Regions from separate parts of the Marinomonas foliarum genome, predicted to be linked through region 1. Evidence: predicted binding sites of a transcription regulator. Region 1 holds the regulator's gene; the other holds the start of a gene.
The links. The regulator sigma-54, encoded in region 1, starts transcription at its own class of promoters, with help from an activator protein. The targets are predictions, from matches to a motif close to TGGCACNNNNNTTGCTNT.

Region 2: a site for sigma-54 is predicted at 1,820-1,837, ahead of glnA (glutamate--ammonia ligase). Genes of this name have one in related genera too.

What each region holds. Positions count from the first base shown of each region.
Region 1 covers NZ_CP070273.1:313,922-319,805, forward strand. The annotation lists gene lptC (LPS export ABC transporter periplasmic protein LptC) at 1-416, shown strand, start outside; gene lptA (lipopolysaccharide transport periplasmic protein LptA) at 400-906, shown strand; gene lptB (LPS export ABC transporter ATP-binding protein) at 910-1,635, shown strand; gene JSY38_RS01550 (RNA polymerase factor sigma-54) at 1,711-3,180, shown strand; gene ptsN (PTS IIA-like nitrogen regulatory protein PtsN) at 3,198-3,647, shown strand; gene JSY38_RS01560 (HPr family phosphocarrier protein) at 3,657-3,926, shown strand; gene mgtE (magnesium transporter) at 3,935-5,287, shown strand; gene yjgA (ribosome biogenesis factor YjgA) at 5,294-5,830, shown strand.
Region 2 covers NZ_CP070273.1:1,506,614-1,512,497, forward strand. The annotation lists gene thiI (tRNA uracil 4-sulfurtransferase ThiI) at 137-1,588, opposite strand; gene glnA (glutamate--ammonia ligase) at 1,942-3,348, shown strand; gene glnL (nitrogen regulation protein NR(II)) at 3,579-4,664, shown strand; gene ntrC (nitrogen regulation protein NR(I)) at 4,661-5,884, shown strand, end outside.

The DNA of each region.
Region 1 (5,884 bases):
AAATTAAAGAGTTTGATAAAAGTGGAACTTTAATCGAATCTATGAATGCAAAACAAACCTTCCACTATGATTTGCAAGACAAAACATTCCTTGAACAACCTAGTGTTGCACGCTACTCAGAGTCAGGGCAATGGAATGCAAAAGCAGATAAAGGGGTTATTGAGGACGGAAGTAATGATATCCTATTAACTGACAACGTAAGAGCAACTAAGAAGTATCAACAGTCTGAAGACATCAATTTAAGCTCAGACAACATGCACTACGAAGATAAAAACAAATCATTGACCAGCTACGGAGCTGCTACCCTGATATCAACTCAAGGAAAAACCTCCGCAAGCAAGATTACAACCTATATAAATTCAGAAGAAGTCGTGATGACAGGATCTGTACGAGGAAGCTATGAAACAATTCATTAACGCCAGCATGTTGCTCACTTCTGCCCTTATTGGACAATACACTTACGCATTACCAGATGACATCAGTAAGCCGTTAGAAATACAAGCCGATGAAGCATCGTTCGACCAAAACTCAGGTCAAGCCATTTATAAAGGCAACGTATTTGTAAAGCAGGGCTCTATCGAGATTCAAGCGCAGTATTTAAAAGTTTCCACAGATCCAAAAACCCAACAATTCAATAGCCTTGAAGCGACTGGTTTGCCTGCGAAGTTCAGCCAACAAATTGACTGGAATGGAAACATTGTTATTAGCAGAGGAAACGAAATCCACTACCAAACAGATGAATCTAAGTTAGAAATTACTGGTGATGGCTATTTGAGCCGCATGCAGAACTCTATCACTGCTGACTATATTCTCTATATGATTCAAGACGGCACCTTTAGCGCAGAGAAAAAAGATTCTGGACGCGTGTCTATGACATTACAACCACAAGCTACTGAGGCAAAATAATAGATGGCCTTACTAGAAGCAAAGCACCTTGCAAAAAGCTATAAAAAACGCAAAGTTGTAAAAGATGTATCAATTTCTGTTGAATCAGGACAAGCGGTTGGTCTATTAGGACCAAACGGAGCAGGGAAAACCACTTGCTTCTATATGATTGTTGGCATGGTAGCAAATGACGCTGGCGGCATTTTTATTGATGGCGTAGATATAACCCACGACGCAATGCATACACGTGCACAAAAAGGCATTGGCTACCTTCCTCAGGAAGCATCTATTTTCCGAAAGATGTCGGTAGAAGATAACATATTAGCTATCTTAGAAACCCGAAAAGAGCTAAATAAAAGCCAACAACAAGAGAGACTTGAGGCTCTTTTAGAAGAGTTTCATATTACTCATATACGCACCAACTTAGGCATGGCATTGTCTGGAGGAGAACGTCGTAGGGTCGAAATTGCAAGAGCACTTGCAATGAACCCAAAATTCATCCTTCTAGATGAACCATTTGCTGGTGTAGACCCTATTTCTGTTGGTGACATAAAGCTCATCATCAAACATCTGCAAGAAAGTGGTATAGGTGTATTGATCACCGATCACAACGTCAGAGAGACCCTCGACATCTGCGATAAAGCCTATATTGTTGGCAATGGCTACATCATTGCGTCAGGTGATGCTAGTACTGTCATCAACAATGAACAGGTTAAAAAGGTCTATTTAGGCGACGACTTCCGTCTGTAACCCCTTATCATTGCTGTAGAAAGGGAGTAGTATGCACAACTCGTTCCAATTCATTCAAACAAAAAGAGTTGCTCCATGAAGCAGTCTTTACAATTAAAGCTAGGTCAACAGCTAACCATGACCCCCCAACTGCAGCAAGCAATACGCTTACTGCAGCTTTCTACGTTGGATTTAAAGCAAGAAATCCATGAATTTCTAGAGTCTAACCCGCTCCTTGAGCTTGATGATGACGAGCAAACTCATAACGATATCCCTGCTAGCATTGAATCAAAGAGCGAAACAGAAACACCTCTAGACAACGGTGAAGAAGCGCGCGTAGAGTCTGAATGGACGGAAAGCATCCCCGAAGAACTGTCTATAGATAGTAATTGGGATGACACCTACCAAAGTTCAGCAGCGGTGAGTGACAGCCACAGTTTTGAAGGCGATAGCGATTTTGAAAGCCGCAATGCTCCAGCCGAAAGCATTCAAGACCATCTTATTTGGCAGTTAAACCTCACCCACATGTCAGATAGAGACCTCGAGATTGCCTATGCCATCATTGAATGTGTTCAGCCTGATGGCTACTTAAGCATTACCCCTGACGACATCTGCGAATCACTCAGCATTGAACTTGAAGACTTAGAAATGGAAGAAGTCATTGCTGTTCAACATAGACTACAGCGCTTCGACCCCGTCGGTGTATGCTCTATTGATTTACGCGATTGCCTATTAGTGCAATTAGAGGCTTTTCAAACACATCCTCTATTTAAAAGCACATATAACCTTATTGACCACTATTTACCCCTATTGGGTAATAGAGATTTTGCGCAATTAAGCCGCAAAACAAAATTAAAAGACGAAGCCCTAAAAGAAGTCATTAACCTAATCCAGCAACTAAACCCGCGCCCAGGTTCTGTTATTGATGCGGATGATACAGATTACGTGATTCCTGACGTATCAGTTAAAAAGCGCAACGACGTATGGCAAGTTGAATTAAACAATGACGCTCTTCCACCAATAAAAATCAATGAAACCTATTCAGCGATGGCAAGTACAGCTACAACAGCTGAAGATGCTTCTTACATCAAAAACTCTCTACAAGAAGCAAAATGGTTCATGAAAAGCTTGCAAAGCCGCAACGAGACACTACTAAAAGTAGCCAGTTGCATTGTTAGCAGACAAATCGATTTTTTCGAGCTTGGTGAAGAAGCGATGAAACCAATGGTACTTCATGACGTAGCTGAAGAAGTAGGCATGCATGAATCGACCATATCTAGGGTGACTACTCAAAAATACATGCATACGCCCAAAGGCATATTTGAGCTAAAATATTTCTTTTCTAGTCATGTTAATACGGCATCCGGCGGTGAATGCTCTTCGACAGCAATCAGAGCCATGATCAAAAAGCTTGTTGCCGATGAACCTGCTAAAAAACCTTTAAGTGATAACAAGTTAGCTGCCATTCTGGCAGATCAAGGCATACAAGTTGCTAGACGAACTGTAGCCAAATATCGTGAGGCGATGAACATCCCTCCTTCCAATGAACGCAAACGACTGATCTAAACGGAAAGCATTTTATCATGTCATTGAAATCATTATTAAAAGCAGACCTCGTTCTCGCAAAGCAAGATATCATTAGCAAAAAACGCGTATTAGAAAACCTCGCGGAAGTAGCATCTAACCGACTTCACTGTGATAACGAAGCGGTTTATGACGCCCTGCTAGGTCGAGAAAAACTTGGAAGTACCGGTATAGGCAATGGAATAGCAATTCCACATTGTAGACTAGAGTCTGCAAATCATACTGCCATAGTCGTGATGTCCTTAAAGACACCTATCGATTTTGACTCGATAGACAAGCGAGCTGTCGATCTAATATTTGCTCTGATTGTTCCGCCACATGAGTGCGACCAACATCTTGCAACATTAGCTCAAATAGCAGAATTAGCACAGTCTCCAGAGTCATTAGACAAGCTGCGTACAGCCCAAAATAACGAAGAGCTATTCAATATTTTTAACTCATTAGTATAGGTATAGAGCATGCTGGAAGAGTCTATTGTTATTATAAACAAGCTTGGCTTGCATGCCCGTGCTGCAGGCAAACTCATTGAAACAACCACACGCTTTTCTTGCGATATCACCATAGAGAAAGACGGCCGTAATGTGGATGGAAAAAGCATCATGGCAATGATGATGCTCGCTGCAGGAAAAGGCACCGAAATAAACATAAAAGCAAATGGTGAAGACGAACAAGACGCTATTAACGCGATTGTTGAATTAATTAACAATCGCTTCGGTGAAGATGAGTAAAGAGCACCATGTCGGAGCAAAACACCCTTAATCATTTGCAGACAGTTACCGAGTCCCTTGAGACCGGTGCTACGATGCAAATACGCTACCTACTTAACGGTGCCTTGCCTGCACAAGATGTTGCGCGACTACTAGAATCTTCCCCACCAAAAGAGCGCAAGCTCTTATGGGAACTCATCGAAGACAAAAACGAAGGCGAAGTATTACAGTATCTACCCGAAGATATTGGTGTTCAATTCATGAAAAACATGAACACAGAACGCCTAATCGCCGTCTCTGAACACTTCGAAAGCGATGACCTAGCTGACTTACTGCAACACCTACCAGAAAAAATTGTAAAAGAAGTTCTTGCGTCAATGACGGCGCAGGACAGAACAAGAGTCGAAGATTTATTAAGCTATTCAGAGGATTCTGCTGGCGGCTTAATGAACACGGATACAATAACAATTCGTCCAAACATTACCGTTGACATTGTTTTTCGCTATCTACGCAGGCACGCAAAAATCCCAGATATGACCGATAACCTATTGGTCGTAAGCCGCTCAGACAAACTGCTAGGCACATTGTCCCTTACAAAGTTATTAGTTTCCAACCCAAGCGCAACCGTGCGTGATATTATGGAAACAGAGTTTACCGCTATCAATGCAGAAACTCCCGCGAGTGAAGTCGCACAGTTATTTGAGAAAATGGACCTTGTCTCAGCTCCGGTTATTGATGGTGAAAGCAGAAAATTACTTGGCCGTATCACTATAGATGACGTGGTTGATGTTATTCGAGATGAGGCAGAACACTCCATGTTAAGCATGGCAGGCCTCGATGATGACGAAGACACCTTCTCCCCTATTATGAAAACCACCAAACGTCGTGCTGTTTGGCTAGGTATAAACCTTATTACTGCATTTATTGCCTCCTATGTTATTGGTCTATTTCAAAATACATTGGATCAGGTGGTCGCATTGGCAATATTAATGCCTATTGTTGCCAGCATGGGCGGCATCGCTGGCTCACAAGTACTCACACTGGTTATTCGTGGTATAGCACTCAACCAGATTGGAGCAACCAACACTCGCTGGCTTTTGAATAGAGAGCTTGTTGTAGGTCTTCTCAATGGCATTTTGTGGGCAACCGTTATCGCAGCCCTTACCGCTCTTTGGTTTGACAACATAAAGATTGCCTATATCATTGCGGGTGCCACCATAATAAACCTGCTATTTGCAGCAACCACTGGTACACTTCTGCCAATTTTCTTGAAAAAGATTGGTATCGACCCTGCCCTTGCTGGCAGCGTAATTTTGACTACCGTGACCGACGTGATTGGATTCCTTTCTTTCCTTGGTCTCGCTACTATTTTTCTAATATAGGTTCCCATGACAGACTTTGATCAATTTGAAAACGAAGAAGACATCCCTAAAAGTAAAACCCAGATCAAGCGTGAAATGGAAGCCCTGCAAGATCTAGGTAAAAAACTACTAAGCTTAAGTAAAAATCAACTTAAGAAAGTTGAGATGTCAGACACATTACGCGAAGCCTTTGTTGAAGCAGGGCGCATAAAACAACACGAAGCAATGAGAAGACATCTCCAATATATTGGCAAGGTAATGCGCACAGAAGACCACGAAGCCATTGCGCATCGTGTCGCTCTGTTTGACTCGACGTCGGCCGCTTACAATAAATTATTTCACCAACTTGAAGTAAAGCGTGATGCACTGATTGGTGAAAATAGCAAAGAGGTTTTGTCACAATACTTAGATGAAAACCCTCAGATTGAAGACATTCAATTGCTTAGGCAGTTAATTCGCCTATCACAGAAGGAAGTATCCCAAGCCTCAAACACAACAAATCGTAAAAAACTTTTCCGCTTTTTACGTGAAGCCGAAGAAAAGCGCTTGGGCCTAAAAGACTAACAAAGAAAACTAAGTCTATTGGAATTAACGACGAAAAGCTCCGGTACAGACATA
Region 2 (5,884 bases), 1.2 Mb from region 1:
ACCCTTATATTGATCAATATCCCATTAAAGTGACAAAAAAAGTCCACAAAAAATACTTCAATAGGGTAAAAAGCGCATTCGAATAAAAACGATAACATTCATATACTACAAAAATGCTACCGTTTTTTAGTACTTATTAAGGTAGGTAAACACCTACATTTTCATGTCCTTTTCCTAATAAAAAAGAAGCATGCATACGACTCATGACACCTTTACCGCAATATAATAAATACGTCACATCTTTATCTAAGTCAGCCCAATTCGTTTCTAGCGAAAAAAACGGAATCACTTTGACTGGACGTCCACTCACCTTTAATGGACGGTTGCTTGCTTCATCGGGATGACGAATATCAATAATCACTTCATCACCAACCGGCATGCGCACAACAGGCACTTCACCTTGATATTGCTTAGACACATCATCCATCACATTTTGAATAGACATAATCTGTGCATTCTCAATGGCGCTTTCTAGTACAGCAAAATCAAAATTGGACTCTTGCTTCTCTACACGGTGCATTTTAGCTCGCGTCGTTGGCTTCACCGAAATAACGCCACAAAATTCAGGCATACTTGCAGCAAAAGGCGCAGTACCTATTTCGATGGCCTTATCTATAATGACCTGTTTATTTGTGGTAATCAAAGGACGAAGCACCAACTCTTCTGTCACTTGGTCAATTACTTTTAAATTCATTAGAGTCTGGCTAGATACTTGGGCAACGCTCTCGCCCGTCACCAAAGCCTTCGCCCCCACTTCAGGCATTAACTGAGACGCTGCTCGTAACATCATGCGCTTAAGAATCACGCCCATTTCGGCGTTATCGACTTTCGTAAGAATCTCTCCAACAACGGCTTCGAAAGGCACAGTAATAAACTTCACATTCAGCGTTGAGCCATATTTTTCCCATAGAAAATTAGACACTTGCTTTACACCAATCTCGTGAGCATCGCCGCCAAGGTTAAAAAAGCAAAAGTGTGTTTTTAAGCCTCGGCTCATGGTGAGATAAGAACTAACTGTCGAATCATAACCGCCAGACATCAAAGACAGTACACAGTCCTGCGAACCTAATGGGTAACCACCAAGACCTTCTACACGTTGCTCAATCATCCACACTCGGCTATCACGAATATCGATAGGCACCAATACTTCAGGATTCTTTAACCGAACAGCCAAAGCACCACAACGTGCTTTTAGGCAACCACCGATATGGCGCTCTGCATCTACAGACGTAAAGTCATGATGACCTACTCGTTTAACTCGAACAGCAAACACAGCATCTTTGATAACATCACCATAAGAAACTATGGCTTGCTCAACAATGTCATCTAGATCAACTAAAGGGAATTCACGTACGAATTGAAAGTGTGCGATACCAGCAATGCTCGATAGCGCTTCGGTAAACTCTTCCCGTAATTCATCTTTATCAGAAAACACTTCGATGAAGTCCCAGTTACCAGATACGACGACGTCAGCATCATGCTTTTTTAGAACCAACTTAACATTGTGTCGAAGCTGCTTAATAAAAGCTTTTCGAACAGGACGACTTTTAATAGTGATTTCTGCAAAGAACTTAACAATAAATTTCATAGGGATTGTGGTTTTTACCGGATATTTATAAAGGCGCACAGTATAAAGAAAAGACATTCGATACGAAAACGCTAAATTCGCACCAAAACAACACAAAACACAAAAAATCGCACCACAAAAGTGCAATTACAGTTTTTATCGCCCTCTCCATGAGCCACAAATAAGTGCAATTTATAAGTGAGAACGTCTATCTATTTGTAAAATATAGAGTTATTGCCTCGCACAAATTTCTGGCACAAGTTGTGCTTAATTCAATTTGATAAATAACTCGACAAACGGTGCTTTGTATTAAATATTAGAGCACCTTTTACAACGAAAAATAATTTCGCTTTAACTACGACTGGAGAACAACTATGTCAAACAAGACCCTTGCCTTGATTGCTGAGCACGACGCGAAGTGGGTTGACCTTCGCTTTACCGATTTTAAAGGTAAAGAACAACACGTATCTATTCCAGCTATTACGGTAGATGAAGAGTTTTTTGAAAACGGTCAGATGTTTGATGGATCATCAATCGCTGGTTGGAAAGGCATCAACGAATCCGACATGATCATGATGCCTCAGGACGATACTGCAATTATCGATCCTTTTACAGAAGAAGCGACTGTTATTGTTCGTTGTAACATCATCGAACCTTCTACTATGCAAGGCTATGACCGTGACCCACGTTCTGTTGCTCTTCGCGCTGAAGAATTCCTTAAATCAACAGGTCTTGGCGACACAGCATTCTTTGGTCCAGAACCAGAATTCTTTATCTTTGATGATGTTCGCTGGAAAACAGACATGTCTGGCAGCACAGTAGAAATCAACTCTGAAGAAGCGGCTTGGTCTTCTAACAAGAAGATTGAAGGCGGAAACATGGGTCACCGTCCTTTCGTTAAAGGCGGCTACTTCCCAGTACCACCAGTTGATTCTCACCATGACCTACGTGGCGCTATGTGTGGTGCTATGGAAACAATGGGCTTAGTTATCGAAGTTCATCACCACGAAGTAGCGACTGCTGGCCAGAACGAAATCGGTGTTAAATTCAACACTCTAGTTAAGAAAGCCGACGAAGTTCAAATTCTTAAGTACTGCGTACACAACGTAGCTCACGCTTACGGCAAAACAGCGACTTTCATGCCTAAACCAATCGTTGGTGACAACGGTTCTGGTATGCACGTTCACCAATCTTTCTGGAAAGATGGTACTAACCAATTCGCTGGTGACCAATACGCCGGCCTATCTGAAATGGCGCTTTACTACATTGGTGGTATCATCAAGCACGCTAAGGCATTGAACGCGTTCACTAACGCTTCAACTAACTCTTACAAGCGTCTTGTTCCTGGTTTCGAAGCTCCTGTAATGCTTGCATACTCTGCACGTAACCGTTCTGCTTCTATCCGTATTCCATACGTTGCAAGCCCTAAAGGCAAACGTATTGAAGCTCGTTTCCCTGATCCAACCGCTAACCCATACCTAGCGTTTGCAGCTATGTTGATGGCTGGTATCGACGGTATCAAAAACAAGATTCACCCTGGCGATGCAGCAGATAAAGATTTGTATGACCTTCCGGCTGAGGAAGCCTTAGCAATTCCACAGGTTGCTGGCAGCCTAGAAGAAGCGCTTAAGTGCCTAGACGAAGATCGTGCTTTCTTGACTCAAGGCGGTGTATTCTCTGATGGTATGATCGATGCTTACATTGATCTTAAATCTGGCGAAGCACAGCGCGTAGCAATGACAACTCACCCACTTGAGTTCGAACTTTACTACAGCGTTTAATCGCTACAGCACTTAATAAAATATGAAAGGCCCTGATACAAATCAGGGCTTTTTTTTGCCCTAAAAAAATCCTCCCAGCCATTGCGCACAATTATAGTGCATAATGTTTTTATCCCCATGACAATACCCTTAATAAACAAGCCATTCAAAGCTGCCCAATGTTGGTTCGCTTTTTGCAGCTGTATTGAAAGAAAGTCATGAAAGCAGGAGTCAACAGAGAGGCGCTGTCTGTGTATAGTTTACTAATCGACCATTTATCCACTGCTGTTGTTCAATTAAACGATCAACTTCAAATTGAGTATTTAAACCCTGCTGCCGAAATGTTGTTAGCTGTTAGCCGTCGTCGAATCTATGGCAACGACATCGGCGTTGCATTTAGGGAAAGCGAAGAAAGCATTCAAGCTTTGTACTCCGCTATTGAATCTGGCCATCCATTCACAAAACGTGAAGCTGAAATTGAATGTAGCAATAACAAAAAGCTTTTCTGCGATTACACTGTCACCCCCGTTATGGGCACGACCAATAACACAGAAAGCCTCATTATAGAGCTGTACCCTCGCGATCGAATGAAGCGGATTTCGCAAGAAGACGAAATCATCGCTAACCATGAAAGCAGTAAAGAGCTGGTTCGTGGCCTAGCTCATGAAATTAAAAACCCGTTGGGTGGTATTCGTGGTGCAGCTCAGCTGATTAGCCGCGCCTTTACCGATGAAGCACTAAACGACTACACGCAAGTCATTATTGAAGAATCAGATCGCTTACGAGATCTAGTCGATCGTCTATTAGGCCCAAGACAATTACCAAAAAATAAATCTCTCAACATTCACAAAGTGATTGAGCGAGTTAGACAACTTATTTCGGTTGAAACCGAGAACCAAATTAAAGTAATCAGAGACTACGACCCCAGTATTCCAGACTTAATCGGGGACGAATCACAGCTAATACAAGCGCTTCTAAATATCACCCGAAACGCGATGCAAGCGCTAATGGAAGATCAAGGCAATCATCACAAGACTATTCATATGGTAACGCGCGCTTTGCGACAATTCACCATCGGCTCAAAGCGCCATCGCTTAGTCTGCAAAATCAGCATCATCGATAATGGTCCAGGTATACCTGAACACATTTTGAAGACTCTTTTTTATCCCATGGTCAGCGGTAGAGCAGATGGTACAGGCTTAGGCTTATCTATCGCACAGTCAGTGATTCACCAGCATCATGGAATTATTGAATGCAACAGTTACCCACAGAAAACCGAATTTAATATATTAATTCCCATTGAGACGACAGTCCAAGAACAGGAGAAACACTCATGACACCAGAAGAAACCGTATGGATTGTTGACGACGATCGCTCTATTCGCTGGGTTTTAGAGAAGACATTAGAACAAGAAGGAATCCAATGTCGCTTGTTTGATTCTGCCGAAAACCTAGTCAACCTTATTGATAAAGAACAACCAAGCGCCATTATCAGTGACATTCGAATGCCTGGCATGGACGGCTTAGCGTTGCTTGAAAAGCTACAGAAAGATCACCCCTATTTACCTGTTATTATCATGACAGCACACTCAGATTTAGAAAGTGCAGTAGCCTCTTACCAAGGTGGTGCGTTTGAGTACCTACCTAAACCCTTCGATGTCGAAGAAGCCGTTAGCCTTGTAAAGCGCGCCATGCTTCACCACCGCAATGCACGACCAAGCACTGACGATATGGAAGCCGAAGAAGAGCCACAAGTAGACAAAGAAATTATTGGTGAAGCTCCAGCCATGCAGGAGGTTTTCCGTGCTATTGGTCGACTTGCCAATTCTAATATTACCGTACTGATCAATGGTGAATCCGGTACAGGTAAAGAGCTAGTGGCCCAAGCCCTACACACCCACAGCCCTCGTGCAGCAAACCCTTTTATCGCTTTAAACATGGCCGCAATTCCACACGACTTAATTGAGTCTGAGTTATTTGGCCATGAAAAAGGTGCCTTTACCGGTGCCAATACACAGCGCCGAGGCCGTTTCGAACAAGCCAATGGCGGAACTCTATTTCTAGATGAAATTGGCGATATGCCAGCTGAGACACAAACACGCCTATTACGTGTTTTAGCGGACGGAGAATTCTATCGAGTGGGTGGACATACCCCAGTGAAAGTCGATGTTCGCATAATTGCAGCAACCCACCAAAACTTAGAAAACTTGGTGCAAAAAGGTTCGTTCCGTGAAGATTTATTTCACCGCCTAAACGTCATCCGTATTCACTTACCTAAGCTGGCAGAGCGTCGTGAAGACATTCCAAAGCTTGCTCGCCACTTCTTGAGCCGCGCAGCTGAAGAACTTGCCGTTGAGCCTAAACTGCTTACCAAAGAAACAGAGAACTATCTGACTCAACTAGATTGGCCTGGTAATGTCAGACAACTAGAAAATACCTGCCGCTGGTTAATTGTTATGGCATCGGGGCGTGAAGTTCTAGTGGAAGACTTACCACCTGAGTTATTAGCGGCAATTCCGCACGAGCAGCCTTTTGCATCATGGGAAGAAGCGCTGAAA